One region of the Clostridium sp. 7_2_43FAA genome, then DNA from elsewhere that is predicted to be linked to it. Evidence: predicted binding sites of a transcription regulator. Region 1 holds the regulator's gene; each other region holds the start of a gene.
The links. The regulator Rex, encoded in region 1, represses fermentation and respiration genes when NADH is low (regulators of the CRP and FNR family bind a similar motif). The targets are predictions, from matches to a motif close to ATTGTTAANNNNTTAACAAT.
Positions count from the first base shown of each region.

Region 1 (10,851 bases):
ATTATGCTTAACAAATCAGAAGAAACATTAAAAATAGCCGCCAGTGCATGTGCATCAAGTAAAGTTGTTGAAGGTAATGTAGCGGAAATATTTAAAAATATAAATGAGTATGCATTTAATTGGACAAGGATAAGTAGAGAAAATTATATTAAAAAAGATTTTACAGATGTATTTAAGAATTATATAAATAATTAGTATAAATAACCATGAACTTATTTTTTATATTAAGTTTATGGTTATTTTTTAATATACTTATTTATTTAAGTTCAGATATTATTGATTTACGGGCTAAGTTAACTTAATAATACAGGCATAAGTTTGAAAATATATTATATTTTTAATTTTATATTGAATTCTGAATTTTAACTTAATATTTAAATTATAAATTTAAAATATAAATTATTTATTGTATAATCAATATAAAAAAAAATAAGGAGATTAAGCTTATGGGTGTAGAGAAAAAAAGAGAATTTATAATTAATACATTATATTTATTAATTGTTGCTACAATAATATATATAGCAATTAAATATGGACTAGGTTGGTTTTTACCATTTGTCATAGGTTTTGGAATAGCATTTATATTAAAACCATTAATAAATTCAATATCAAAAAAATTTGGACTTAATAGAAAAGTTGTTGCGGGAATTACAGTATTAATTTTTTATACAACAGTAGGGGCATTAATTACTGTACTTATAGTTAAGTTGTTTGTTGAATTGAAGGATGTATTTATTAAATTACCTAATCTTTATACAACAACAATAGAACCTGTGATATTACAATTATCAAGTGGGTTTGAAGATATATTAATAAAATTAGACCCTACTTTAATGCAAGCTATAAGAGATATGATATCATCATTAACAGAATCCTTAGGAAGTATAATTTCTAGCATATCATCAGGAGTAGTTGTATTTATATCATCAACAGTTACAACAGTTCCAACTTTTTTTATTATAGTAATATTTTCAATTATTGCATCTTTCTTTTTTGCAATGGATTATACAAATATAACAACTTTTATAACAAGGCAGTTTTCTGAAAGAGCTTCTAGTATTATTTTTGATGTAAAAGACTATATAGTTGGTACCTTATTCAAATTTATTAAAGCTTATTCAATAATTATATCAGTAACTTTTATAGAACTTGCAATAGGGCTTTCTATATTAAGAGTTGAAAGCGCAATAACAATAGCATTATTAATAGCTTGCGTAGATGTACTTCCTGTACTTGGAACAGGTGGGATTGTTATACCTTGGATTATAATAGAACTAATTAGAGGAGACATAGGTTTAGCAGTAGGGTTAACTATAATTTATGTTGTTATAACAATAGTAAGAAATGTTCTAGAGCCAAAGGTTGTAGGTCAGCAAATAGGATTACATCCTATAGTAATGCTAATGTGTATGTTTATAGGTGTAAAAATATTTGGATTCCTAGGATTATTTGTATTACCTATAATAGTTATAATACTAAAAAATTTAAATGACAGTGGAAAGATACATATATTTAAATAGTTGGTTAGTAAAACTGTTATAATAATAGATTTAAAAATTTTGATTAAAAAATAAGAGAATTTATTGAGCTTAATATAACAATAGATGTATAAGAAATTATTGAATTATATAGAGGTGAAACAGTAATTATATTTTTATAATTTAATAATCTACTATATTTTGGAGAAAAAATATGAAAATTAAATTTTATGAAAAAAATATAATAGAAAATGAAAAATTACTTTATGCAATAGTAGTATCAAGATATAAAAATAAATGGATATTTGTTAAGCATAAAGAAAGAAATACTTGGGAAATTCCAGCAGGGCATAGAGAAATTGATGAAGATATAAATTTAACAGCAAAAAGGGAATTATTTGAAGAAACAGGAGCTAAAGAATTTGAAATATTATATATGTATGACTATTCTTTAGAAATTGATGGAAAGGAAAGCTACGCGGCATTATTTTTTGCTGAAATATATTCTTTAGAAAATCTACCAGATTTCGAAATAGGAGAAGTTAAAGAGTTTAAGGATATACCTAAAAATTTAACTTATCCATCTATACAACCTAAATTATTTGAAAAAATAAAAGAAGAATTAATAGGAAGTATTAACCAAATAATGAGTGAAAGGTTATAATGGTTAAGAGAGAAGGCAATTACTAATATGATAATAAGTGGGACGATATACAAGAAAACATATTTGTTTTTTATTATATATAGTATTATCATATAGTTATAAAAGAAAAGCGAGGTGAGGAAATTATGATGATGAATACTCACAAAGCTTTAGCACAACAATTTATAAGCAATGTAGAAGAGGATAAAGTATTTATAATAAATGACGGACAATTCATATGGGGAAATTTAAAACCAGACTCTGTATCAAAATATAAGTTTAAAAAACATTATATAGATGAAAGTTTTGGTATGATTGTTAAAAAAATAGAATTTTTATCCTCATTAACTTTAGATGATATCTATACTAGATATTCATCTAAAAAGTTTAATCAAGAATTAGGTGTAGTTTGCCATTTTCTATGTGACTTTTTCTGTATTCCACATTTTCAAAGATGGGAATTTAAAAGTGCTAATGCTATGAAAGAACATGTATTATATGAAAATGAATTGAATAAATTTTCAAAGGATTATAATATAAAACGAGATATGAATTTTCACTTAACATCAGAAGAAATTGGAAAGTATATAATGAAACTTCAAACTGAATATCAAGGTATCGCTTCATATGAAAAAGATTTACTTTTTGCTAGCCATATTTGTAGTACAGTTGTAAATATGGTATTAAATGAAGTAGTTTTAAATCAAAAGTTAAAGGAGCATATAGCTTTAGTAATATAGAGAGTCGATTGACTCTCTATTTTTTTATAAGTAAAGTATAAAAGTATAAGATTTTGAAGATGTTATCATAATAAGAACTTTAATACTATAATATTTAAAATAATTGATTAAAATATTTTTATTTAAAGTTGACACATTTAATATAAGTATCATATAATATTATCAAAGGAACATATGAGCAATTGTTCATATGTTGTAGGAGGAATTATGGAAGATAATAAATTAGAAAGTTGTAATTGTACAATAATCCACAAGGATGTTGTTGAAAAGGTAAGAGAATCTATACCAGATGAAGAAAAATTATATGATTTAGCCGATTTATTTAAAGCTTTTAGTGATTCTACAAGAATAAAAATATTATGTGCCTTATTTCAGGATGAGTTATGTGTATGCGATTTAGCAGCATTATTAAATATGACACAATCTGCAATTTCGCATCAGCTTCGAGTATTAAAATCAAATAGATTAGTTAAGTTCAGAAGAGATGGAAAAGTTATATATTATTCATTAGCAGATGATCACATTAAGCATATATTTAATGAAGGATTTAAGCACATTATTGAATAAGGAAGTGGTGAAGAATATGAGTAGTAATGAAATAAGATTAATTTTATCAGGTTTAACATGTGCAAATTGTGCAAATAAAATTGAAACAAAAGTAAATAATATGAATGGGGTTAAGGAAGCTACTTTAAATTTTACAACATCTACTTTAATTATAGAATTAAATGGGGAAAGACATGATGATGATATTATATTAGAAGCAAAATCTATAATAAACAAACTAGAACCAGGCGTTAAAGTATTTAATAAAAATGAAAGTAATATTATTCCTAAGGAGGTTAACAAGTGTACAAGTGATACTTGTTCTATAGAAAATAAAAATGAGAAAGAAAATCATACTCATGACAAAAATCATTCTCACAGTAATTTTAGAGGAGAATCTCATGAGCATTCAAGTGAAAAACCACATGAACACTCACATGAACACTCACATGATCATTCGCATGGGCACTCACATGATCACTCTCACGGAGAAGCGGTGAGTTTAAAAGAAAATATGAGACTAATAATAGGAGCCATAGTATATGCAATTGCTTTAATTTCAACAGAAGGATCAATTTTATCTGTAGTATTATTTGCATTAAGTTATGTATTAGTTGGAGGAGAAGTTGTATTAACTGCTATTAAAAATATTTTAAGAGGAGAAGTTTTTGATGAAAACTTCTTAATGACAGTCGCTACTTTAGGCGCTTTCTTTGTAGGAGAGTTTCCAGAAGGTGTAGCAGTTATGTTATTTTATCAAATAGGAGAAGTGTTCCAATCATATGCAGTAAATCGTTCAAGAAAATCAATTACTTCTCTTATGAATATAAGAGCTGATTATGCAAATGTCTTAAAAGATGGAAAAGAAGAAAAAGTTAATCCAGAGACAGTTAATATAGATGATGTAATAATAATAAAGCCAGGAGAAAGAGTACCATTGGATGGTATAGTATTAGATGGAACAAGCTTCGTTGATACATCAGCACTTACTGGAGAATCTGTTCCAAGAGAAGTTTCAACAGGAGAAGATATTTTAGCTGGTTTCATAAATACTAATGGTGTTTTAAAGGTAAAAGTAACTAAGAACTTTAAAGAATCAACAGTTTCTAGAATTCTAGAGTTAGTAGAAAATGCTTCTAATAAAAAAGCACCAACTGAAAAGTTTATAACTAGATTTGCAAGGATATATACTCCAATAGTTGTTTTCTCTGCATTAGCATTAGCAATAATACCACCTCTAGTTATTAAGGATGCAAGTTTTTATGACTGGATTTATAGAGCATTAATATTCTTAGTAGTATCTTGTCCATGTGCCTTGGTAGTTTCAATTCCTCTAGGATTATTTGCAGGGATTGGTGGTGCATCTAGAAAAGGTATATTAGTTAAAGGTGGAAACTATTTAGAAGCACTTAAAGATGTTAATACAGTTGTTTTTGATAAAACAGGAACATTAACAAAAGGTGTTTTCAAAGTAACAGAAATAAATAACGTTGACATAGCTAAGGAAGAATTAATAAAGATTGCAGCTATTTCTGAAAGTTTGTCAAATCACCCAATAGCACAATCTATAATAAAGGAATATGGAAAAGAAATAGATTCTAATGAGCTAAGTGACTACGAAGAGATATCTGGACATGGAATTAAGGTGACAATTAATAATTCACAAGTATTAATTGGAAATTATAAGCTTATGGAAAAGTTTGAAATAAAATATAATAATATAAATTCAATTGGAACAATAGTTCATGTAGCAATAAATAATAAATATAAAGGTAATATAGTAATTTCAGATGAAATAAAGGAAGGTTCTAAATCAGCAATAGAAGGATTAAAGGCTATTGGTGTATCTCAAACAGTTATGCTAACAGGAGATAACAAATCAGTAGGAGAAAAGGTAGCATCATTAGTTGGAGTAGATAAGGTATTTGCTGAATTATTACCAGGAGATAAAGTTGAAAAAGTAGAAGATTTAATTAAAAATAATTCAACTGAAGGGAAAGTTATATTTGTAGGAGATGGAATAAACGATGCACCGGTTTTAGCAAGAGCGGACATTGGAGTTGCTATGGGTGGTATTGGATCAGATGCAGCTATAGAAGCGGCAGATGTAGTTCTAATGAAAGATGACCCTGAAGCATTAGTTACAGCTATTAAAGTAGCAAGAAAAACAAATAAAATATTATGGCAAAATATAATATTCTCATTAGGAGTAAAAGTTCTTGTATTACTTTTAGGAGCTTTTGGTATTGCAAATATGTGGGAAGCTGTATTTGCAGATGTTGGAGTTACAGTAATAGCAGTAATAAATTCAACAAGATGCTTGAAATAATTTCAAATACTATTTTTATTGACAAATTTCAGCATATTAAATATAATAAATTAGGTTGAGAACATTTCAGGCATAAGGGAAGCATACAAGATCATTATCTTGTTTACAGAGCACATTGGGGCTCTGTATAAATTTGAGACTTATGTATAACGGATCTGCTACGTTATACATAAGTCTTAATTTTTTTATATAATATAATTACGCTAAATTTTGTTTGAAAATAAAAATTAAAACTAATAAAAAATATATAAAAAGTATATTAATTGACCAAAATATTACTAAGTAAACTTTTATGATTGAGAAAAAATTAACTATTTAATATACGTTTTAGCTTGTTAAATAGATAACCTAAGTTGTTTTAAAATTATAATAAAAGTGGTAAAATATAAATATGAATATGAATAATATTGTTTTAATATATAAGATAAGAGAAAGTAGGAGAAAATATAGTATGGATAAGAAAAAGAATATTTCAATGGCCGTAATCAAGAGATTACCAAAATATCATAGATATTTACAAGAGTTATTAAGAAATGATGTAGATAGAATTTCTTCAAAAGAACTAGGAGAAAAAATAGGATTTACGGCATCACAAATAAGACAAGATTTAAATTGCTTTGGTGACTTTGGTCAACAAGGATATGGATACAATGTAAAGGACTTATATAATCAAATTAGCATAATATTAGGGTTAAATAGAGAATATAAGGGCGTAATTATTGGAGCTGGTAACATAGGTCAGGCAATAGCAAATTACAGCAGATTCTCACAAATTGGGTTAGATATAGAAGCTATATTTGATGCAAATCCAAAACTTTTAGGAATGAGAATAAGAGATATAGAAATACAAGATATAGATATACTAAAAAATTATCTTGAAGATAATAGTATAGATATAGGTATAATCTGTGTTCCAAGAATTAATGCTCAAAAGGTATGCGATATTCTAGTGGAAAATGGAGTAACAGGTATATGGAATTTTGCACCTGTTGACTTATCTGTACCTAAGGATGTAACAGTAGAAAATGTTCATTTATCAGAAAGCTTATTAACATTAATATATTTATTACATGATAAAAATGAAAACAAATAACTAAATTGATAATTGGATTAAATTAGAAATAGTTATTGCAAAAGAAAATTTAAGAGTTTATAATAATAATTGAAGCATCTGCTTCAATTATTTTTGCTTGTGATTGTTATAAGATTAACAAATTGATTCTATATGATACATACTAACATAAATTCAATTATTAATATGTTTTAAATGCAATCATAAGATACTACATGGGTTATGTCTATTGAATAAATTTAATATAAGCATGGATAAAAGGGGGATTCTATAATGGAATTGAAAAATATAATTCTTGAAAAAGAGGAAAATCTAGCGATTGTTACAATTAATAGACCTAAAGCATTAAATGCATTAAACTCAGAAACATTAAAGGATTTAGACGTAGTATTAGAAGACTTAGAAAATGATAGTAATATTTACTGTGTTATATTAACAGGAGCGGGAGAAAAGGCTTTTGTTGCCGGAGCTGATATTTCAGAAATGAAAGATTTATCAGAGGATGAAGGAAAAGAATTTGGCCTTTTAGGAAATAGAGTTTTCAGAAGATTGGAAAAACTAAACAAGCCTGTTATTGCAGCAGTATCAGGATTTGCCCTTGGTGGTGGATGTGAACTAGCTATGGCATGTGATATAAGAATAGCTTCTGAAAAAGCAAGATTTGCTCAACCAGAAGTTGGTCTTGGAATAACACCTGGATTTGGTGGAACTCAAAGATTGCCTAGATTAGTTGGAGAAGGTAAAGCTAAAGAACTTATTTATACATGTGCAACTGTAAAAGCAGAGGAAGCGCTTAGAATTGGGTTAGTAAATAAAGTCGTAGCCCTTGAAAATTTAATGGAAGAAGCAAAAGCTATGGCAAAGACAATAATTAATAATGCTCCAATTGCAGTTAAGTTATGTAAAGATGCAATAAATAGGGGAATGCAAGTTGATATAGATAGAGCTATAGAAATTGAAGCTGAAGATTTTGGAAAGTGCTTCTCAACAGAAGATCAAAAAGAAGGAATGACAGCTTTTATTGAAAAGAGAAATAAAAATTTTTATAACAAATAGTCAGAAAAAATGAAATATAACGAATTATCAAAAAAATAAAATATATGTAGTTAAGTAAAAATATGTAGTTAAGTAAAAATGGGTGCAATATCGAGGAGGTATAATAAATGAATTTTCAATTAACTAGAGAGCAAGAATTAGTAAGACAAATGGTTAGAGAATTCGCTATGAATGAGGTAAAACCAATTGCTGCTGAAATTGATGAAACAGAAAGATTTCCTATGGAGAATGTTGAAAAAATGGCCAAGCTTGGAATGTTAGGAATTCCATTTGCTAAAGAATATGGTGGAGCTGGTGGAGACACTCTTTCTTATATAATAGCAGTAGAAGAATTATCAAAAGCTTGTGGAACTACAGGTGTTATAGTATCTGCTCATACTTCTCTTTGTGCTTCTTTAATAGAGCAATTTGGAACAAAAGAGCAAAAAGAAAAATATCTAGTAGATCTTGCAAGTGGTAAAAAATTAGGTGCATTTGGATTAACTGAACCAGGAGCTGGTACAGATGCAGCAGGACAACAAACTGTAGCTGTATTAGATGGAGATAATTATATATTAAATGGATCAAAGATATTTATAACAAATGGTGGAGTAGCTGATACATTTATTATTTTTGCTATGACTGATAGAAGTAAAGGAACAAGAGGAATTTCAGCATTTATAGTTGAAAAAGAATTTGAAGGTTTCTCAATTGGAAAGAAAGAAGAAAAGCTTGGAATTAGAGCGTCTTCAACAACAGAGTTAGTTATGAGCAATTGTATAGTTCCAAAAGAAAATTTAATTGGACAAGAAGGTAAAGGTTTTGGTATAGCTATGAAAACTCTAGATGGAGGAAGAATTGGTATTGCAGCTCAAGCTCTAGGAATTGCAGAAGGAGCATTTGAAGAAGCTGTTGCTTACATGAAAGAAAGAAAACAATTTGGAAAACCATTAGCAGCTTTCCAAGGACTTCAATGGATGATAGCAGAAATGGATACTAAAATTGAAGCTGCAAGGCATTTAGTTTATAAAGCTGCTTGGTTAAAGGATAATAAACTTCCATATTCAGTAGATGCAGCAAGAGCTAAACTTTATGCAGCAGAAGTTGCTATGGATGTAACAACTAAGGCAGTCCAAATATTTGGTGGATATGGATACACTAAGGAATATCCAGTTGAAAGAATGATGAGAGATGCAAAAATAACTGAAATATATGAAGGAACTTCAGAAGTTCAAAAGATGGTTATTTCAGGAAATGCTTTAAGATAATAGGGGAGGATTTATAGATGAATATAGTAGTTTGTTTAAAACAAGTTCCAGATACAACAGCTGTTAAAATTGATCCAAAGACAGGGACTCTTATAAGAGATGGTGTTCCATCAATAATAAATCCAGAAGATAAGCATGCTTTAGAAGCAGCCTTAACTTTAAAGGATAATGTAGGTGGAAAGGTTACAGTAGTAAGTATGGGGCCTCCTCAAGCACAAAATGCATTAAGAGAAGCTTTATGTATGGGAGCTGATGAAGCTATACTTATAACTGATAGAGCTTTTGCAGGAGCTGATACACTAGCAACTTCAAAAACTTTAGCAGGAGCAATAAGAAGATTAGAATATGATGTAGTTTTTGCTGGAAGACAAGCTATAGATGGAGATACAGCACAAGTTGGACCAGAAATTGCAGAACATTTAAATATACCTCAAGTAACATATGTTCAAGGTGTTAAAGTAGAAGATGATGGGTTATTAGTAAATAGAGCATTAGAAGATGGGTATGAATTAATAAAGGTTAATGGACCAGTTCTTTTAACAGCTATAAAAGAATTAAATGAACCAAGATATATGAATGTTAGATATATCTTTGATACTGAAAATACAGAAATAAAAATTTGGTCAGCAGCTGACCTAGAAGTGAATAAAGAAGAACTAGGACTTAAAGGTTCACCAACAAAGGTTAAAAAGTCAATGACTAAAGAAGCTAAGGGAGCAGGAGAATTAATAAATGAAGTTCCAAATGAAGCTGTAAAATATGTATTAGGTAAATTAAAAGAAAAACACTACATCTAGGAAATATGGGAGGTAAAAAAGATGAGTATAGCAGATTACAGAGGCGTATGGGTATTTGCTGAGCAAAGAGAAGGAGAACTTCAAAAGGTTTCTTTAGAATTACTTGGTGAAGGTAGAAAAATTGCTGATAAATTAGGAGTAAAATTAACAGCTCTTTTATTAGGAGATAATATAAAGGGTTTAGCTGATATATTAGGAAGACATGGAGCAGATGAGGTTTTAGTGGCAGAAAATGAATTATTAAAGCACTATACTACTGATGGATATACAAAGGTTATTTGTGATTTAGCAAATGAAAGAAAGCCAGGAATATTATTTATAGGAGCAACTTTCATTGGAAGAGACCTAGGACCTAGAGTAGCTGCAAGGTTATCTACAGGATTAACAGCAGACTGTACAGTTTTAGATGTCGATGTAGAAAAAGCTGATTTATTAGCAACAAGACCAGCATTTGGTGGTAACTTAATGGCTACAATAGCATGTCCAGATCACAGACCACAAATGGCAACAGTAAGACCAGGAGTATTTTCAAAGCTTTCAGATGAAGATAGAAACTTTACTGTAGAAGAAGTAGAAGTAAAAATCGCAGATTCAGATATCAGAACTAAAATAGTTGAGATAGTAAAAGAAGCAAAAGATATCGTTGATATAAGCGAAGCTAACTTCATTGTTTCAGGTGGTAGAGGAGTAGGTTCAAAAGAAAATTTTGCTATTTTAGAAGAATTAGCAGAAGCTTTAGGTGGAACAGTAGCAGGTTCAAGAGCAGCTGTAGAAAATGGATGGATAGAAAGAGATTATCAAGTTGGACAAACAGGTAAAACAGTAAGGCCAACTATATATATAGCATGTGGTATTTCAGGTGCAATACAACACGTTGCAGGTATGCAAGATTCAGATTTAATAATAGCTATAAATAAAGATGCATCAGCTCCAATAATGCAAA
Region 1 is NZ_JH815222.1:3,028,693-3,039,543, reverse strand. It holds gene CSBG_RS15395 (PH domain-containing protein) at 1-195, shown strand, start outside; gene ytvI (sporulation integral membrane protein YtvI) at 447-1,520, shown strand; gene CSBG_RS15385 (NUDIX domain-containing protein) at 1,693-2,142, shown strand; gene CSBG_RS15380 (zinc dependent phospholipase C family protein) at 2,268-2,861, shown strand; gene CSBG_RS15375 (metalloregulator ArsR/SmtB family transcription factor) at 3,069-3,428, shown strand; gene CSBG_RS15370 (heavy metal translocating P-type ATPase) at 3,445-5,736, shown strand; gene CSBG_RS15365 (redox-sensing transcriptional repressor Rex) at 6,188-6,829, shown strand; gene CSBG_RS15360 (short-chain-enoyl-CoA hydratase) at 7,082-7,864, shown strand; gene CSBG_RS15355 (acyl-CoA dehydrogenase) at 7,972-9,111, shown strand; gene CSBG_RS15350 (electron transfer flavoprotein subunit beta/FixA family protein) at 9,129-9,908, shown strand; gene CSBG_RS15345 (electron transfer flavoprotein subunit alpha/FixB family protein) at 9,930-10,851, shown strand, end outside.

Region 2 (10,851 bases), 1.6 Mb from region 1:
AGTTCCTCGTAAATCCTTGAATGTTTCTTTTGATTCTTTTCCATCACCATGGCTTGCCTTTTGTCTTGGAAAATTATTATATCCCTTAAGTTCAATATTTTGTTTATCTAGAGAGTGATATTCTTTTCTGTCTCTTCCTATAATTAAACTTTGACCTTGATTAACATAACGGTGTATTGAAATAGCTCCTTCCTTACCTGCTGCAATGGCATCAATAGCAAATCTTGGTCCTGTAAATGCATCTCCACCAACAAATACATCTGATTCTCCTGTTTGATAGGTAAAAGGATCTGCCTTAATTGTATTATTAGAATTAATTTCCATATTGCTATCTGAAATTAAATTTCCTAAGTCAATTGACTGCCCTACAGAAAGCAGTACTGTATCTGCTTTTACAAATAATATATCATTTTCATCATAAATTGGATTGAATCTCTTATTTTCATCAAAAACTGATATACATTTTTTAAATTCTACCCCAGTAACTTTTCCATTTTCCGTAACAATAGCCTTTGGCCCCCAAGAATTATTTATATTGATTCCTTCTGATAAAGTTTCTTCAATTTCCTCATTAAGAGCTGGCATTTCATCTCTTGTTTCAAGACAAAATATATCAACTTTTTCTGATCCTATTCTTTCAGCAGTTCTTGCAACATCTATTGCAACATTCCCCCCACCTATAACAACTACATTTCCATTTAGTTTTAAATCTTCACCTAAGTTAACGCTGCGTAAGAAATCTACTCCAGTCATTACTCCTTTAGCATTTTCTCCTTCAACACCTATTTTTCTACCTGACTGAGCTCCAACTGCAATATAGAAAGCTTCATACCCTTGATTTCTCAATTCTTTTAAATTTATGTCTTTTCCAACTTCAATTCCATTCTTAAACTCAACACCTAATTCTTTTAATATATCAATTTCTGCATTAACTACATCTTTTTCTAATCTAAATGATGGAATACCAAGTGCTAACATACCACCAAGTACTTTTTGTTTTTCAAATACTGTTACCTTATAACCTTCAACAGCTAAGAAAAATGCACAAGAAAGACCAGCAGGCCCTGCTCCTACTACAGCTATTTTCTTATTATAGTCATGCTTAATTTTAGGTACATAACGATTTTCTTTATTTAAGTCTTGATCTGCAATAAATTTTTTAATTTCATCTATAGCTATTGGATCATCAATATCTCCTCTTGTGCACACTGATTCACATTTCCTTGGGCATATACGTCCACATACTGCTGGAAATGGATTTTCATGCTTTATTAATTCAAGAGCTTCTTTATATCTTCCTTGAGAAGCTAGTTTTATATATCCTTGAATAGCAATATGAGCAGGACACTCTGTTTTACAAGGGCTTGTTCCACTTTCTACAACATTTTTTCTATTAATTCTATAATCTGGATTCCATTTATCTTCTCCCCACTCTGTATCTCGTGGAGTCTCAATTTTTTTAACAGGAAGTGGTTTTGTTGAGCATAATTTTTGGCCTAATTGTAGTGCATTAACTGGACAATTTACAACACATTCTCCGCATGCAACACATTTTTCTTTGTTTACACTTGAAACATAATTAGAACGTACCATATCAACATTTTTAAACATTCCAGCAGTTCTTAATGAAAGACAAGAACAACCACAACAATTACAAATTGCATGAGTCTTTCCTGAGCCATCAAGATTTGGTATTTGATGCATTAAACCATTTTCTTCAGCTCTTTTAATTATTTCAAAAGCTTCTTCTCTAGTAATTTGTTTTCCCCTACCTGTACGGATATAATATTCTGCAGCATGTCCCATTTGAATACACATATCTTCTGCTAAATGACCACATCCTTCTCCCATTACTTTTCTCGCTGTACGACATGAGCAATCTGAAACTGTAAAAATATCGTTTTCATTAAGATATTTAGAAACTTCCTCATAAGAAGCTTTTCTAGTTTCTCCATCAATAGCTTGCTCTATAGGTATAACACGCATTAAACCTACTCCAACTGGAAAAGCACCTGTAGTCTTTGGTCCTCTTACTCTTCCATATGCTTCAAAAGCTTCTGCAATTTGAGGGTATTTGTTAACGTTTTCTTTGTTGTTAACCATCATCTCCATAATTCCTGGAACCCAGGTGTCATACCAATAGGTATCAACACCATTAATAGTATTTACAAAACAAACACCTGCAACGGCTAAATCCCATAATAACCTTGATGTTTCATCTACAGATTTACCACATAAAGGAGCAAGTTCTTCAGCAGTAGCTTTTTTACGTATCTTCATACAAAGTGCTACTTCTGCCATTTCCTCTGTAACAACAGGCTCTAAAATTAAATATTCCGGATCTTCTGGCCTTATTTCATTTTTGGACCCACGTTTTTTTCCACTAATATGATTAGCAAGATCCAACACCTTTTCTTTTACCATTTCTATCCTCCTAGTCTAATAATATTAATTTTCATTCCATTCTTTAATTTCTTTTCTAAGCCACTCTGAAAATTTATCAATACCTTCACCTGTTCTTGCAGATATAGGAATAATTTCAATATTTGGATTCAACTTTTTTACACGTTCAATACAAGCTTCCAAGTTGAAATCAAAATAATTAATAACATCCATTTTGTTAATTAATAACACATCCGCAATTGAAAACATTAAAGGATATTTTAGTGGTTTATCATCTCCTTCAGGAACACTTAAAATCATGGCATTTTTTGATGCTCCAGTATCAAATTCTGCTGGACATACCAGATTACCTACATTCTCTAAAATAGCAAAATCAATATCTTCTGCTTCTAAACCTTCTAAGCCTTGTTTTGTCATATCTGCATCAAGATGACACATTCCCCCTGTATGTAATTGAATAACTTTTGCTCCAGTTTTAGAAATAGTATGAGCATCAACATCTGAATCAATATCTGCTTCCATAACTCCTATTTTCACTTCATTTTTTAATGTATTAATTGTTTTTGTAAGAGTTGATGTTTTACCTGAACCTGGTGATGACATTAAATTTAGTAAAAATACTTTCTTTTTTTTTAGTTCTTCTCTTAATAAATTAGCTTGATGATCATTGTCTTCAAAAACACTTTGTTTAATTTCGAGAACTCTAAAATTCTCCATATATTTATCCTCCTTCATTATAAAGAATATTTAATTTAAATTTTTTATTGCATCCTTAAACCCTTTTTATTCTTAATATTACTCTTATAAAATACTCTTTATTTAATAAAAATTTTTAGATTATTCAAATCTGGTATGACCAGATTTATAATCTTGATAAAATTTTAACATGATTATCAATATAAAGTCAATATATTCCTTTAATACTAATATATGTTTGAACTAATCTTAAAATATTTACTTTTTATTCATTTTAGGATAATATTGAAATAGAATTATAATTGGTATTTGGTTGAACCAGATTCAGCTTAGAGAGGTGTATTTTATGATAGAATTTTCAAAATTGAATTCTCCAACATTAAAGGATTTATTTATTAAAGAACTAGAAACTATGATTTTATCTGGAAAACTTCAAATTGGTGAAAAGCTTCCTTCAGAAAGAGAACTTGCTAAGTCTATGCAAGTAAGTAGAGCTGTTGTTAACTCTGGAATTGCTGAGTTATCTAGGAAAGGATTTTTAAATATAAAACCAAGAATTGGTGCTTTTGTCGCTGATTATCGTAGAAATGGAACTATGGAAACACTAATTTCTATTATGAAATATAATGGTGGAAGATTAAGAGATGCAGAAATACGTTCTATTCTTGAACTTCGTATAGCATTAGATACATTAGCAGTAGAACTATGTATTCCAATAATTAAAGAATATGAAATTAAGATATTAAAAGGATATGTTAATAAAATGAAAGAAACTGATTCTGTTGAAACTGCATCTAATTTAGCATTTCAATTCCAACATGAATTGGCTTTTCTTTCTGGAAATACTCTTTTACCATTAATTTTCCATTCATTTAAGGTACCCATTTTATCATTATGGGAACGTTTTTGTATATTATATGGTATAGATTCCTTAATAAATAATACATCTATTTTGTGTGATTACATAGAAAAAAAGGATACTAAAAAAGCTATAGAATGTTTAACTACAAATATTAATGATACTATAAATGGTAAGAGACAAATATATTATTAATTATAAAAGTTTAGTATATTACGGTCAAAAACTTAAAAGGGAGTCGCGAGACGCGACATCCTTTGCTTTCATAAATATTTTCACAATTAACTTTCTAGTTATATGTTTATTTCTTTAACTATTGCTTCTTCATTTTTATAATCTTCAACAGCTAGTTCTTCTATTATTTTATTTGAATTATTATTTAGCTCTTCTTTTAATTTACCTTTTTTATTAGTTTTATCTTCTTTCTTAACTTCACCTTCTTGTACTTTTGTATCCTTTACTAATGGTAAGTTATGTTTTTCTCTTATTGCATTTTCTACTTCAAGGGCTAAATCTTTATTTTCTTTTAAATATGCTTTTGAGTTTTCTCTGCCTTGTCCTAATCTTATATCATTATAGGAAAACCATGTACCACTTTTGTTTATTATATCTTCATTAACAGCTATATCTAAAAGGTTTCCTTCTTTTGAGATACCTTCATTGTACATAATATCAAATTCTGCTTGTTTAAATGGTGGTGCAACTTTGTTTTTTATTACTTTTATTCTAGCCCTGCTTCCTAAAATGTTTTCTCCTACTTTTATAGTGTCAATTTTTCTTATATCTAATCTTACAGATGCATAGAATTTAAGAGCTCGTCCACCTGTTGTTGTTTCAGGATTTCCAAACATAATACCAATTTTTTCTCTTAATTGATTTATAAATATTACAACGCATTGTGACTTATTTATTGCTGCTGTAAGCTTTCTTAATGCTTGGGACATTAATCTTGCTTGCAGACCTATATGTGAATCTCCCATTTCTCCTTCTATTTCAGCCCTAGGAACAAGTGCAGCGACAGAGTCAACAACTAACACGTCTACAGCATTTGATCTTACAAGGGCTTCTGTTATTTCTAAAGCTTGCTCTCCAGTATCTGGTTGGCTGACTATTAAGTCTTCAGTACTTACTCCTAAATTTTTAGCATAGGCTGGATCTAAAGCATGTTCAGCATCAATAAATGCTGCTGCTCCTCCTAACTTTTGTGCTTCTGCTATTATATGAAGAGCAATTGTAGTTTTACCTGAACTTTCAGGTCCGTACACTTCTATTATTCTACCACGTGGAACTCCACCAACACCTAATGCTATATCTAATGCTAGACATCCTGTGGATATTGTTTCTATATCCATTATTGGATTTGACCCAAGTTTAATAACTGAGCCCTTTCCAAATTGTTTTTCTATTTGTTTCATAACTGAATCTATTGCTAAAAGTTTTTCATCATTAATATTCAAAAAATTTTCACCTCTATTTTAATTATTATTTATTTTACATACCTATTTACTGTTTTGGCTATTTCTTCAGAAGTAGTATCTAAAGAAAATGCTAGTTCAGAAAAAAGAATACTTTGTATATCTAATAGCATCTTTTTATCTTTTTCATGAAATTTCTTTCCATTATTCTCTAAATCAATCTTTGTTCTCATTAAAGTATTAGCTATTTTTACTATTTCTCTACGATTCCATTGCTTTATGATTTCATTATATACTTCGCTTCTTTCTCTATCTATTTCTATCCAATTTATACCCGGATTTTTAAATAATTCTAAAGTTTCCTGAGCTTCTTCTTTTGTAAGAAGCTCTAACATTGCTACCTTATCATTATCTACTGGAGTGCTTATACTTAAATTCGTCTCATTTATAGGATGTAAAATATAATATTGTTTTTTAATATGTGAAATTGTTTTTTCACATATATCATCTACTTTACAAATACCATGAACTGAATAAAGAATTAAATCACCTTTCTTAAACATTAAAATTACCTCCTTGTTAAAAAGAAGTTCGTAAACGTTTACTTATGCACATTTACAAAACTTCTGTAATTTATTATTAATTTCTGTTCATTAAAACTATTGAACTCTACTATTATTGTAGCACAAAAAAATTAATGAATGTAAGCAGAACTTTTTATAAAAATTTTGCTTACATTCATACTTACCTATACACTTATAACCTTTATTAAGTAAACTTATCTTGCCAATGAAATTATTAAAAAGATATTATTACATATATTACTTAATTATTTAAATACAATAAAATCACATATAATGTACAAGATAAAAAATACGATGACATATGATTTATCAAAATTAAAAAAACTAAGTTGATTTTCTTTCCTCTTTTAATATTTATCTCCTTTGAAACTTTATAATTATTTAATAACAAAGGTAAACTAAGTATAGCTCCCCCTAATAATATGGCTATAATAAAACAAATTAATTCATTAAATCCAAAATTAGAAAGAAACCATGCAAACATTAATGAAATTGTATATCCTTGAATTATTGCAATAGCTATTAACAAATGCATATACTAATATTTTAAGTGTACCTTTAAATGACTTTTTATAAAATATATAGCTTACCTCAATTCTAATGATAATTAGGATATATCACCCTTTAGTAATTTATAATATCTAGGCAACTCATTATCGCTACATTTATCGCATTTCTTTGCATAGCAATATGTCTTAGCTCTACCTAATTTACTATGCATCCTATCCCATATATCTTTTATATCTTCAGTTAGTACATTTCCAAAGTATTCAGGAACAAAGTCACAAGGCATGAAGTTTCCCTCATTGTCTATATAAGAATGTTGCACCCCTGCTCCACATCCAAATTGATCTTTTGATTCAACATATGGAAATACTGATGTTTTAGCATATTCTTTATCCTTATTAAATTTTATATGAAGCTTTATTAATTCTTCTTTATCTTCTTTAGAGAATATTTCATCTGATTTTACTAAAAGAGACCCACATGGTATAGGTTCTAGTATTCTAACTTCATCTACTCCTAAAGTTTTTAAAAACTTACCTAACTTATATATTTCACCACTTTTTAGCATTTCCTTCGTACATACAGTTTGAGCCATAGTATAAAGGCCAGCTTCTTTACAATTTTTTATTGCTGAAATTGAATTTTCATAGGCTCCACTATATCCTCTCTTTTTATCGTGATTTTCCTTATATAAGCTGTCTATACTTATTCCTACTCCAAAAAGACCAGCTTTTTTTAATTCTTTTGCTTTATTAAGATTTAGTGAATAGCCATTTGTAAATACATATGAAATACTTCTATTATCAATACTACTTATTATTTCTTCTAAATCATTTCTAAGAAGAGGCTCTCCCCCTGTAAATCCAATGATTCCAACTCCTAAATCTTGAAGTGCTTTTATTATTTTCTTTATTTCATATGTTGTCATTTCTTTTGATTTATCATTTTTATCTTTAATAAATCTTTTTGCACTGCAATGCCAACAATTATACATGCATCTCCCTGTAATAGCTATATATGTAGAAATTGGAGCAAGTCTTTTTCCAATAGTATGATTATAAAAGAATTCAGCATTTTCTCCAGGAACTGCATCTACAATACTTTTATAAGCTATGCTATTTAAAGGTGGTAAAAATGAATTAACTACAAAGTTGCTATTATGAACTGCTATCCTATCGTTTTTTATAACATTCATCCCACACTTTATAACATTTATAGGTTTATAATCTTTACTTTGTTTAAATCTCTTATGTATATAAAAGAAATTACGTCGTACATCCTTATTTAACATTGCTTTCATAATTGGTATTGTATTACTTATCATTTTTAAAAATCCCCCAAACATATTTATGAGTAATTGTTTTTATTCCTTTATCATTAAATAACTTAATCATTGAACTTTTAACCTCTTCATCCTCCATATTTACCATGGCATCAAATCCAGCTAAAGCTCCTGTAGATGTTACAAAAGATACTAATGATTTTGTATTATCAAAAGTAAATATATGAGATCCACTTTTTACTTCTATCTTAGAAAAACTTTCTTTTTCAAACCATCTTGTAAAAGTCTTATGATGAACTGGATTAGGAAGTTCTTTCATTATTTTATTTATTTTCTTATAGTTTCTTAAAACAAGTTTTGGATATATTTTTCTAACCTCTGGTAATGTACCTTTTAAATTAACTATTACTGCAAAGTATCCATCCTTTTTTAAAACTCTAGAAACCTCTTTTATAATTTCATGAGGATCTTGATATTTAATTGCCCAAGAACATATAACAAGATCAAAACTATTATCTTTTGAGCTTTTTAAAAAAGATAACATATCACTATTTATGAAGTCAGCATTTAAACTTAAATTATTTTTAGCTTCATTTAGCATCCCTTCTGATATATCTACTAAGGTAAAGTTTGAATTGTTGATTTTAGAATTTATAAAATTACTATTAAAGCCTGTCCCACAAGCGAGATCTAGAATTTTAGGAGATGAGTTAGCCTTATTATCAATATATCTTATAATAAGTTTATCTAACATTTCTTTATTATATTGATGCATTTCCTTTAAGAAGTATTCATTATAATTTTTACTTACTCTTGTATATGAATTTGCTATATCATTTAAACTAGTATACCTTTTAGAAAAAATAATTTTATAATTTTAAATAGCCCTTTTAAAGTATTCATAAAATAACCCCTTTAGTTTGATTTTTCTGCCCAATATATATACTCATAGCTTGATATTTCAATTATTTCACCATTATTAAAATACTTTGAAGCTAATTTTTTCATTTCATTTTTAGATAGCATTTTAACTTTTTCAAAACAACTTCTTTCAAAAATATATATAAGTTTAGTTATTATATTAGTTTTATCAAATTCATAAATCAAAATTTTACCTTTATTATTTAGTAATCTTTTACACTCTTTTAATGTTTCTTCTTTATCTTCTATATGATGAAATGAATCCCTCATTATAATTAAATCAAATAATTCATCATTTAAACCTACATTAGTTAAATATCCATTGAGTATATTGACTTTATTATTTTTTTCCTTAGCTATATTAGTCATTTTAATCTCTGGGTCAAGAATAGTTACATTTGCACCTAAATTTATTAAAGTATCTGCAAGAGTTCCTGTTCCCCCACCAATATCTAAAATCTCTAAATTATTAATATCTTTTAGTACCTTTACTATTTCTTTATTTTTATCTAAATTAAATATTTTCATAAACTTATCATATTGCTTACTATAATATTTAAATAAGTAACTCATATAGACTTCCTCACAAGCTTTCTGTTAATTTTTACTAATTATATAATAACATGTAAACATTACGAATTTTGTATATATTTCTTAAATTTTTCTAAAATATGTATTTTTATTAAGTCTAATAGTTTAAATTAAGTATTATAATAAATTTAAATAAAGTTGATATAATTTTATCTTATATACCAAATGAATTTAAAAAGAGAATCTAGAATATGATATTATAAAGATAAATAATATTAATTTGAAATTATTTAATTTCATCTTATTCTAATACTTCTATTAAATATCTTATATTCGTAAAAATAATTTTATAATACACCCATATAATGGTATAATTTTATATATAAGTAAAAATATAATTGATAATATAATTACATGGAGGATTGTAAATGGATATCAATAATTCAAAGGAAAATGTTGAATGCCCATTTTGTAAAAGTAAAAATATAAAAATCATAATAGAAAAGAAGAATGAGGACTTTGATATAACAAGTGGAGTTATAGGAACCATATGTCTTGGCCCTATTGGATTGCTGTGTGGTCTATGCTGTGCTGAAGGTGAAAAAGAAAAAACAACATGCATTTGCAATGATTGTGGAAAGAGATTTATAGATGAATAAAAAAGATAAGATTTGGTTATTTTTTATGAAGCTTTTTTCTAAAACTTGTCATCAAAAATCTGAAAGAAGCTTTTTCTTTTATAATTATCAGTTTCCTATGTGTGCAAGATGTACAGGTTTGTTAATAGGATATCTTTTAGGTATACTAGCTTTATTTTTTAATCTTAAAATCTCCATTAGTTTAAGTTTAATTTTTGCAGCAATTATGTTTATTGATTGGTTTATTCAACATAAAAAAATATATCCTTCTAATAATACAAGACGAGTTATCACTGGATTTCTTTGTGGTTTTGGTATAATAAGTACACTAGTTAATTTTTATGCAATACTAGTTAATTGATAACTATATATTTCTTTAAATAAAAAATCACCTATCATGATCTTATTTTATAAAAATTTACTGATTTTAGATAGCTTAAATTTAGACTTATATTCTAAATTTTATAAAAATCGAAAATTTAATTCATATTATTATGTAACTAAAACTTCATTTATTAGTTTAAAATGATAAATATAAGTGGCGAATATAAATAGCTTATAGAACATATCCATTTATACTCATATTTATATTCACCTTTATATTCGTAATAAAAATACTTGCTTTATTTTACTTAATAATTTTCTTTTATAATTTTTTTATTATTTAAATTATCACCTTTAATATAAATTCTATCTAACATTAGGACATTTGCTTTTTCCTTCGTAAAAAATTAATTGCCATTCCAATGATAGATTAGTTGTACAACACCAGAAGAAAACGTTCTGGCATTAACCATTTTTAAATTCAATCTTTGTTTTACATCAGTAAACAACGGTTTTCCTTCTCCTAAAATAACAGGGTGAATAGATAATCTAAATTCATCAATAAGCCCTAAATTTATAAAAGTTGTAATAAGACTTGCTCCCCCATATAGCCAAATATCTTTACCTGGCTTATTCTTCAATTTATTTACTTCTTCAAGAATATTTTCATTTATAAATATTGCTTGATTAT
Region 2 is NZ_JH815222.1:1,468,893-1,479,743, reverse strand. It holds gene CSBG_RS08485 (FAD-dependent oxidoreductase) at 1-2,424, opposite strand, end outside; gene hypB (hydrogenase nickel incorporation protein HypB) at 2,449-3,120, opposite strand; gene CSBG_RS08475 (GntR family transcriptional regulator) at 3,446-4,153, shown strand; partial or broken gene recA (recombinase RecA) at 4,357-5,415, opposite strand; gene CSBG_RS08465 (CarD family transcriptional regulator) at 5,445-5,936, opposite strand; gene CSBG_RS18520 (hypothetical protein) at 6,199-6,492, opposite strand; gene CSBG_RS08455 (radical SAM protein) at 6,565-7,788, opposite strand; gene CSBG_RS08450 (class I SAM-dependent methyltransferase) at 7,778-8,578, opposite strand; gene CSBG_RS08445 (class I SAM-dependent methyltransferase) at 8,662-9,240, opposite strand; gene CSBG_RS08440 (hypothetical protein) at 9,627-9,857, shown strand; gene CSBG_RS08435 (DUF2085 domain-containing protein) at 9,850-10,197, shown strand; gene CSBG_RS08430 (dihydrofolate reductase family protein) at 10,568-10,851, opposite strand, start outside.
Region 2: a site for Rex is predicted at 3,273-3,292, ahead of hypB (hydrogenase nickel incorporation protein HypB). Genes of this name have one in related genera too.

Region 3 (10,851 bases), 2.0 Mb from region 1:
ATAAATAATAAGTAAGTTTGTGATTTTATCACAAACTTACTTATTATTTTATTTTATAATTTATATGAGGTGATTTAATTGAAAAAAGTTATATTTACAATAGCATTAATATTCATTTTTAATTTTATAATTTTTACTGGGTGCACAAATAAAAAAGATATAGGAGAAAAAAATGAAGTTTCTGAAAGTGTTACTGAAGATATTAAAGTAATAAATATAGATGCACAAGAAGCAAAAAAGGAAATAGAAAAAAATGAGGTTATTATTTTAGATGTACGATCTGAAGAAGAATATAATAGTGGACATATAGAAAATAGCATTTTAATACCTATAGATAAATTAGAAGAAGAAGCAGAAAATATATTAAATGATAAGAATAAAAAGATTCTTGTGTATTGCAGAAGTGGAAATAGAAGTAAAAAAGCATCGAATATATTATTAGAAAAGGGATACACTAACGTATATGATTTTGGTGGCATAAAAGATTGGCCATACGAGATTGTTAAATAAAACAATATAGTCCTTGAAATTATAAACTATTATGATATAATAATTATTATTAGATAATAAATTTATATTTATTAGTAAGGGGAGTTTAAGATGAATAATAGAGTGGAATTAATATATGAAAATAATGAGTATAGCGTTGCTGTTAATGGATCAGTAGTAAATATGGATAAAGATTTAGAAAATGCTTTTTCACAATTTAAAAGTGTTATAAATAATAATAAAACTGCTGAAGCAAGAGCATGGAATGATATAGTAGAAAAATTTCAAGCATTAAATAATAAAGATTTAGAAATAAATTATGAATTTAGAACAATGAGTTATGGTAATATGAAGTATTTCTATAACATGGGTAAAGTATTTTACATGGCAAATGGTTCTATGATACCACTTATTGGAGGATATGAATTATTTAAGTTTGCTTTAACTGTAGTATGTAATGGAAATATAGAAAAGGCTAATAATTTTGTGGAATTCTGCAAGGACGTAATGTTAGCAAAAGTAAATTATAGAGTTACAGAAGCAAGTATAATAGTTTCTAGTGCAAGCTTTAATTATGGTTCAGCAGAATATAATTTTAATAGTGGAAAAATAAATAAAGGAGCTTCAATAATAAGTGGAAGTTTTGAAGAATTTAAAAATTATGTTTTAGATATAATAAAACCAATGTAAAGGGTGAGAGTTATCTCATCCTTTTTATTTGTTACATTTTATATATTAATGTATAATTATTGTGTGAAAAAAATAATGATTATAGTATAGGAGTATAAAAATGACTTTAGAAAAGAAAATTACAAGACTTACAATTAGTATTTTTATTGCAGTAATATTAATTATAAGTATTTTTTCTTTAGTAGTTATAAATAATAAAGTAACTGAAGCAATAGGAAAGAGTCTTATTGATACTGCTTTTGTGGTGGCAGCCAATCCTATGATTCAAAAAGAATTAGCTGATAATGGAGATCCAACACATTTAAAAGTCCAAAACTTTGCTGAAAGAGTAAGACTTAAAACAGGATTATTATTTATAACAGTTATGAATAATGAAGGAATTAGATATTCGCATCCAATTCCCGATAATATTGGAAGAAGATTTTTAGGTGGAGATGAAAAGTTAGTTTTAAGAGAAGGAGAAACCTATGTATCTGAAGGAGAGGGGCATTTAGGCAGATCTATAAGAGGCTTTGTACCAGTACATAAAGATGGTGTACAAGTTGGGGCTGTAGCTGTAGGAATGCTAAAAAGAGATTTACGAGGGGAGGTCAAGGAATATATAAAAGGATTAATACCTGTATTTATAGGAGTTTTTGTTGTTATAATTTTTTTAGCAAAGAAGTTAGCTATTAACATAAAAGAAGATATTTATGGATTAGAGCCAGAAGAAATAGCTATTCAATTAAGAGAAAAAGAATCTATTATCAATAATATAGAAGAAGGATTAATAGCAATAAATAATTCTGGATGTATTACAGTAATAAATAACAAAGCCTTTGAAATACTTAATATAAATTCAAATGATGAAATAGATAGTAAAATAATAAATTTATTATTTGAAGTTATGTATAGAAGAAGTAGAATATTCAATAAGGAAATACGATTAGAAAATAATATAATAATAATGGGAAATTTCTACAGCATTATTGGTGAGTATGGCAAGGTTGTAGGAGCAATTGCGAGCTTTCAAGATTTTACAAAGGTTCATAATATGGCAGAAGAGTTAACAGGAGTAAAGGAGCTAACTTGGAATTTAAGAGCTCAAAATCATGAATTTATGAATAAATTACATACAATAGCAGGACTAATACAATTAGATGAAACTGATAAGGCTTTGGAGTACATTTTCCATACAACAGAAACTAGAGGAATAATAACAGATAATTTAAGTAAAATAAAAGAGCCATCAATACAAGGATTGTTATTTTCTAAATATAATAAGGCGGATGAAATGAAAATAAAATTTGAAGTTGATGAAAAATCATACTTAAAGTTTATTCCTAATAATATAAAAGTACAAGAGATATTGACTATTATAGGAAATCTCTTAGAAAACTCAATTGAAGAACTTAAATCAAGAGAAAATGGATATATATATATTGGAATCTTTCAAGAAGAAAAAATAAAAATAATAGTTAAAAATAATGGAAATAAAATCGCTGATGATACAAAAGAAGAAATATTTAAAAGGGGATTTAGTACAAAAGGAAATTTTAGAGGCCTTGGCCTATATAATATAAAGAACATTATAGAATCATTAAATGGCAGTTTAAAATTAACTTCAGATAAGATTACAACATGGGAGGTAGAAATATAGCAATGAATAAAATTAAAGTTTTTATTGTTGAAGATGACCCAATGGTAAAGGAAATAAATACAAGGTTTCTAGAAAAGCTTGAAGGTTTTATAGTTGTAGGAGATGCAAGTAGCATAGAAGAAGCAAAAATTAAAATTACTAAAGAAAAGGCTGATTTAGTTTTATTAGATATTTTTTTGCCAGATGGAAAAGGTATAGATTTATTAAAATGGATAAGAAGCAAAGAAATAAATATAGATACTATTTTAATTACCGCTGATAAATGTAAATCTTCAGTAGATGAGGCATTTAAGTATGGTGCGATTGATTATTTAATAAAACCATTTAAATTTGAGAGATTTAAGGAAGCTTTATCTAATTATAGGAATAGATTTGTTGAATTAAATAATATAGATAATATAAATCAAGATTATATAGACCAATATATATTAAATATTAATGCTAATTTTCTAGATGAAGAAATGCAAGAAAAAGAATTGTGCAAAGGTTTGAGTTTAAAAACATACAATAAAATAATCAATTATATGATCCAAAAGAATGGACAAGATTTGACTGCAGAAGAAATTGCAAAAGGAAGTGGACTAGCTAGAGTAACGGCAAGAAGATATTTAGAAAAGATGGTTGAAGAAGGTAAAGTTGAAATAAATCAGGAGTATGGGAAAATAGGTAGACCAACAAATTATTATATACTTAAAAAATAAGACCAAAAAGACCAAAATAAACAATATGACCACAATATTGATTGTTTATTAATTAACAAATATACTAATGCTGAAAATAACTTAAAGATTAAGGGGAGAATGTTAAATGAAAAAGAAGGTTTTAGCATTAGTAATGTCAGCTTTAATTTTAGTTCCAACAGCTTTAGTTGGTTGTGGTGGAAAAAAAGAAACTGCTGATATAGTTGTAATAGGAGCTGGTGGTGCAGGATTATCTGCTGCTGTACAAGCTAAACAAGATGGAGTACAAAATGTTGTTGTTTTAGAAAAGATGCCAATGGTAGGTGGAAATACAAATAGAGCTACAGGTGGATTAAATGCAGCTGAAACTGAACAACAAAAAGCAAAAGGCATAGAAGATTCAATACAAACTATGTATGATGATACTATGAAAGGTGGATATGAAAAAAACAATCCTGAATTAGTTGAAAAGTTATCAAATGAAGCTAAAGAGTCAGTTGCATGGTTAACTGATTTAGGTGCTGATTTATCAGATGTTGGTAGAATGGCAGGAGCTACAAATTATAGAACTCATAGACCAACAGGGGGAGCAGCTGTAGGAGCTCATTTAGTTGATACATTAAAGGCATCAGCTGAAAAAGAAAAAGTTGATTTAAGATTATGGAATGAAGCAAAAGAAATAGTTTTAGATAAAGATGGTAATGTTTCAGGAGTAAAGGTTACTGATAAAGAAGGAAAAGAATATACTATAAATACAAAAGCTGTAGTTATTGCAGCAGGTGGATTCTCAGCTAATCAAGAAATGGTAGTTAGTTATAAAGAAGATTTAAAAGGATTTGCAACAACTAACCATAACGGAGCTACTGGTGATGGTATAGTTCTTGGAGAAAATGTTGGTGCTGATTTAGTAGATATGAAGGAAATTCAAACTCATCCAACAGTTGTTCCAGAAAAGGCTGTAATGGTAACAGAAGCTGTAAGAGGTAATGGAGCAATTCTTATTAATAAGGATGGTAAAAGATTTACAAATGAATTATTTACAAGAGATGTAGTTTCAAAGGCTATATTAGATCAAAAAGATGGAGTAGCTTATCTTTTCTTTGATGAAGGATTAAGAAAGAGCTTAAAAGCAACTGAGGAATACTTCAATATGGGATTAGTTACAGAAGCGGATTCAGTAGAAGAACTAGCAGAAAAATTATCAATAGATAAGAATACAATGGCTGAAACAATTAATAAGTACAATGAAGCAGTTGCAGCTAAAAAAGATTCAGAATTTAATAGGGAAGACCTTCCAAGACAATTAAATGAAGGGAAAGTATATGCTATACCTGTAACTCCAGCTGTGCACCATACAATGGGTGGATTAAAGATAAATACAAATGCTGAAGTTTTAAATAAAGATGGAAATGTAATTCCTGGTTTATTTGCAGCAGGAGAAGTAACTGGTGGAGTTCATGGTGGAAATAGATTAGGTGGAAATGCATTAGCTGATATAGTTACTTTTGGTAGAACAGCAGGAAAAAATGCAGCAACATTTATTAAATAGGATTTAATTGTAGGAGGAATAAAAATGAAGAAAATAACTGCAATATTAAGCACAATAGCATTATCAGCAACTTTGTTAGTTGGCTGTGGTGGTGGAAAATACACTGATGGAACATATACAGGTGAAGGTCAAGGCGCTTCTGGAGCAATAAAGGTAGAAGTTAAAGTTGAAAAAGGAAAGATATCTGAAGTGAATTTAGTTGAACATAACGAAACTAAGACTTTAGTTGATGGTGTTAAAGATAATTTAGTTCCAGAAATAATTGAAAAGCAAAGTACTGAAGGTGTTGAAGCTATATCAGGAGCAACTAATTCATCAAAAGGTGTAATAGAAGCTGTTAATAAAGCTTTAGAATCAGCAGTAAAATAAAAATTATCCCTTAAAATTTATAAATAGACAATAGGTAGATTTTAACAAGTAAAATCTACCTATTTTTTTATTGAAGTTTAATTATCTTATATTCCATGGACTTAAAGTTTATAGAATTATGTTTGTTTATATTAATTATAGATTTATTTATTAAATCAAAACCATTTATATCAAAATTTAATTTAGCATCTATATCTTTAGTATTTTTATTTAAACATATTAAAATTGATTCATTAGGTAACTCTCTTTTAAAAATTAAAAGATTATCTTTATAATAAATAGGAGTAAATGTACCATAAATTAAAGATTTATATTTTTTTCTAAGATTTATTAATAATTTATATAAGTCTAGTAAATCATTATTTTGTTTAGAAGTGTCCCAAATCATACATTTTCTATTAAGTGGATCATCTTCTCCAGTTAATCCAATTTCATCACCATAGTAAATATAAGGTACACCTATATAGGAAAATTGAAAAACTAAGGCAAGTTTCATAGATGAAATATCAAATTGACATTCATTAATGAATCTCTTAGTGTCATGACTACCTAATAAGTTCCACATTTGACGTGATATATTATTCATATATAACATTCTATTTTCAGATAAGATATTCAAAAAATCTTCTGAATCTATTATTCCTTTAGCAAAAAAATCTACACATGCATTTTTAAAAGTGTAATTCATAATACAATCAAATTCATCACCTCTTAAAAAATTAAATCCATTATGGAATATTTCACCGATTATTATTAAATCTTTGTTTAGTGATTTAATTCCTTTTCTAAAGTTTTTCCAAAAATTATGACTAACTTCATCACTTACATCTAATCTCCAACCATCTATTCCAATTTCATTTATCCAGTACTTACCAACATTAATAAAATAATCTTGAACCTCTTCATTTGAAGTATTTAATTTTGGCATTTTTCGTATATTATTTGCAAAAGTATAGTAATTAATTTTTTCTTGATCAATAGGAAAGCTATTTATAATATACCAATCCTTATATTTTGAATTTTCACCATTTTTTATAACATCTTGAAAAGCAAAAAAGTCATCTCCTGAATGATTAAATACAGCATCAAAAATAACTTTAATACCCTTTTCATGGCATTTATCTATTAAAGATTTGGCTATTACAGTATCACCAAATGCTTCGTCGATTTCATAGTAATTGCAAGTATTATATTTATGATTAGAGCTAGATTTAAATATTGGAGTAAGGTATAGTAGATTTATTCCTAAAGATTCAATATAATCTAATTTATCTATTATCCCTTGTAAATTTCCGCCTAATACTGATTTAGAATTTATATTTTCATCTCCCCATGAAGCTGTAGTATTGGGATTATTTATATTAAGTCCTTTACAGAACCTATCAGGGAAAATTTGATATACAATAGATTCTTGTAGAGTTTTAACTTCATCATATACATCATCAGGTGAGATATAAGGAAATTGAAATGAATTTGCATCAACACATTCATAAATTGATTTTCTAAAACCTCTTTCATCTAAGATATAAATATTATTATCTTTGTCTATAAGCTCAAAAATATATTTATATCTATTTTTACTAACTGATAAATCAGCTTCATAGTATGAATAAAATTCTCCTTCAGATATTAAAGACATTTCTTTTTTTATAAAAGGATAATTTCCAAATCTATCTTTATAATAAATATAACAACTATTTAAATCATTTTTAGCAGTACGGATTCTTATAGTTAAGGTATTTGTATTTTTAGCATAAGCATATGGTACATCTGTTATATGATAAACAGCAAACTTATTCATATATATTACTCCTTCTTATTGTGTACTTTAATGAAATTATATCAAAGGATATTGATTATATTTGTATATTTATAATATAATATGTATATAATTATTATGAAATGTAATTGGGAGAGAAATTATGAATGATGGATATGAAAGCTTTGAATCAGATTTTAATATTTTTAGTAACAAGATATCTTTTTTAATAGAATCTAGAAATAAAGAAGAAATTATAAGGATAGTTAAAGAAAAGCATAAATCAGAAGTTAGTGATGATGTTGACAAAGAGCATAAAAGGGATGATTTAATAATTTGGAATGCTGTATATACTAGGGAAATTATAAAGAGTGGAATTTCTAAGAAATATCTACATCCTATTTATAATGGATTTTATAGGCAAATTAAGGAAGCAAGTAATGTAAGTTCATTGCAAGTTATTGAGATAAATATGATAAATGAATATATAGATTTACTAATAAATGATACAGAAGTTACTGATAGCTTTACTGTTAATAAGCTTTTGCAAGCTCTTCATTTAAATATAGAAAATCATACTTCATTAGAAACAATATGTAATAACTTAAATATATCAGTAGGATATGCATCAACATGTTTTAAAAAGCATAAAGGAATATCTATAATGAAATATTTAAGAGAAATAAAAGTTGAAAGAGCTAAAACTTTACTTTTAAGTACTGAAAAGAGCATATTAGAAATAAGTATATTATTAGGATTTCATGATCAAAGTCATTTCACTAATACCTTTAAAAAAATTGTAGGTATGTCACCATCAGAATTTAGAAATAAAAATTATTCAATATAATTACAATTAATTGAATTCAATTTAGTTTAATAATATAATTTAAAATAAGCATTTAAAAATAATATTAAAAAGGGGGCATAAAAATGTCGTTAGAATGGAGTTTAAAAGAAATATATCCATCATTTAATTCTAAAGAGTTTATTACAGATTTAAAAAAAGTTGATGAGGGAATAGAAGATCTTAAAAATTTTGCAAAATCTACTGATGAAAAATCAAATGATGTAGTAAAATTAGAGGAATTAATAAATAAGTTAGAGAGCATAAATTTACTTATAAATAGAATAGGTGCTTATGCAAATTTAACTTTAAGTACAGATTCAAAAAATGCAGAAGGAAGAAAGTATTTAGATGTTATAAATTCTAAATATAGTCTTTTAGCAGAGCCGCTAACAAAAATTTATAAATGGATAGCAAATATAAAAGATATAGATACTTTAGTAAATTCATCAAATTTATTAAGTAAACATAAATTTTTTATAAATGAAATTAAAGAAAAAAATAAATACATGCTAAGTGAAAAAGAAGAAGCTATAATTGCTAAAATGAGAAATACCGGTTCAGATGCATGGTCAAATTATAAGGATTATTTAATATCAACACATAAAGTTGATATTAATATTGATAATGAAGATAAGCCATTACCATTAACGGTAGTACTAAATATGGCTTATAGCCCAGATTCAGAATTAAGAAAAAAGGCATATGAAGCAGAAATTAAATCCTATGAAAAAATAGAAGAGGGAGTTGCAGCAGCTTTAAATGGAATTAAAGGAGAAGTTTTAACTACTTCTGAGCTTAAGGGATATAAATCACCTCTTCATATGACATTAGAAGAATCTAGGATGGATGAAGATATTTTAAATGCAATGCTTACTGCTATAAAAGAAAGCTTACCTGCTTTTAGAAAATATTTAAGAAGGAAAGCAGAACTTCTAGGTCATAAAAATGGATTACCATTTTATGATTTATATGCACCTGTTATAAATAAAGAAATGAAGTTTTCTTATGAAGAAGGAAAGGCCTTTGTTGAAAAGAATTTTAGAAGTTTTAGCAATAATTTAGCTGACTTTGTTATAAACGCATTTAATAACAATTGGATAGATGTTATGCCTAAAGAAGGTAAAGTTGGCGGTGCTTTCTGTGAAAGTATAAAAGCTATAAATGAAAGTAGAATATTATTAAATTATGGTAATAGCTTTAGTGATGTTGTAACTATGGCTCATGAGCTTGGACACGGATTTCATAGCCATTGCTTAAGCAGTGAAACTGCATTAAATTCAGAATACCCAATGACATTAGCTGAAACAGCATCTAATTTCTGTGAAATATTAGTAAAAAGGGGAGCTGTTAAAAGCGCAACTAAAGAAGAAGCCTTTGCTATTTTAGAAGCAGAAATATCTGATTGTAATCAAGTAATAGTTGATATATATTCAAGATTTTTATTTGAAAGTGAAGTTTTTGAAAAGAGAAAAGAAAGCTCTCTTTCAGTAGAAGAAATTAATAATGCCATGTTAAATGCACAAAAAGAAGCTTATGGAGATGGTCTTGATAATAACTTCTTGCATAAATATATGTGGACTTGGAAGCCTCATTATTATTATGCAACAGCTAACTTCTATAACTTCCCTTACGCCTTTGGAAACCTATTTGCAAAGGGTTTATATGCTGAATATTTAAAGAGAGGCGAAAGCTTCTGCAAGGAATATGAAGAATTATTAGCTGTTACAGGAAAAGAAAAAGTAGCAGATGTAACAAAAATAATGAATATAGATGTTCATGATGTGAATTTCTGGAGAAATTCTTTAAAGCTTATTGAAGAAGATATAGAAAGATTTATTTCTTTAAGTTACGAAATAAAATAAATTTAAATTTTAAGGGATATTTAAAATTTTTTAAATATCCCTTAATTTCAGTTTAATATTAAATATATATTTAATAAGAATATAAAACTAATAAATATATAGTAATTTTATTAGAATTAGTTTTTATTAGTACAGTATATTAATGTAAGTTCATTTGAACTATTTCACTCCTACTACCTATTCTTATAGGAGGTCCCCAAGTTCCATAACCAGAAGAAACTACAACATTTAAGTTGTCTTTCTTTAAATAACCATAATCAATTTCAAACATTTTATTTGTAACTAAATTTCCAGGGGTAATTTGTCCTTTATGAGTATGACCAGAAAGTTGTAAATCAATATTGGCATTTAAGCTTTCGTCTATATATTTAGGATTATGATCTATAACAATCATAGCTTTAGAGTTATCAAGATTATGTGTTAAATCTAATAATGAAGCTCTATCATTTTCTGAAAATCTATTTATTGTAATATCATCTCTACCTATTATATAAAGGCTATCATTTATTAAAATAGATTCATCTCTTAAAACTTTGACAGAGTTTTCTTCAAGAATATTTACTATTTGGTTTTCAGCTTTAGTCATTAAATCATGATTGCCAAGTACTGCATAAGTACCATATGTAGATTTAATCTTTGAAAATTCAATTCCCATATTATTAGCTAAAAATGGCTTTATATCGCTATCTATAATATCCCCAGCAATTATTACTATATCAGGATTTAAATCATTAATTTCTTTTACCATATTAGAAAGTCTTTTGTTTTTAATTATATTTCCTAAATGTATGTCAGATACCATAACTACATTTATAGGCTCTTTCAAAGCTTGTTTATCTATATCTATATCAAAAGATTTTACATAAGAACTTTTAGCATTAAAGCTTCCAACTATAGTTATTATAATAAAAATTATAGTAATTAATAGAGTTTGATAAATGTAATATTTATCAGTTAAGTTATTTGA
Region 3 is NZ_JH815222.1:1,066,892-1,077,742, forward strand. It holds gene CSBG_RS06630 (RNA-binding domain-containing protein) at 1-8, shown strand, start outside; gene CSBG_RS06635 (rhodanese-like domain-containing protein) at 79-510, shown strand; gene CSBG_RS06640 (hypothetical protein) at 601-1,179, shown strand; gene CSBG_RS06645 (sensor histidine kinase) at 1,280-2,818, shown strand; gene CSBG_RS06650 (response regulator) at 2,821-3,519, shown strand; gene CSBG_RS06655 (flavocytochrome c) at 3,626-5,047, shown strand; gene CSBG_RS06660 (FMN-binding protein) at 5,072-5,416, shown strand; gene CSBG_RS06665 (glycoside hydrolase family 13 protein) at 5,484-7,217, opposite strand; gene CSBG_RS06670 (AraC family transcriptional regulator) at 7,339-8,022, shown strand; gene CSBG_RS06675 (M3 family oligoendopeptidase) at 8,106-9,884, shown strand; gene CSBG_RS06680 (metallophosphoesterase) at 10,024-10,851, opposite strand, start outside.
Region 3: a site for Rex is predicted at 3,560-3,579, ahead of CSBG_RS06655 (flavocytochrome c). Genes of this name have one in related genera too.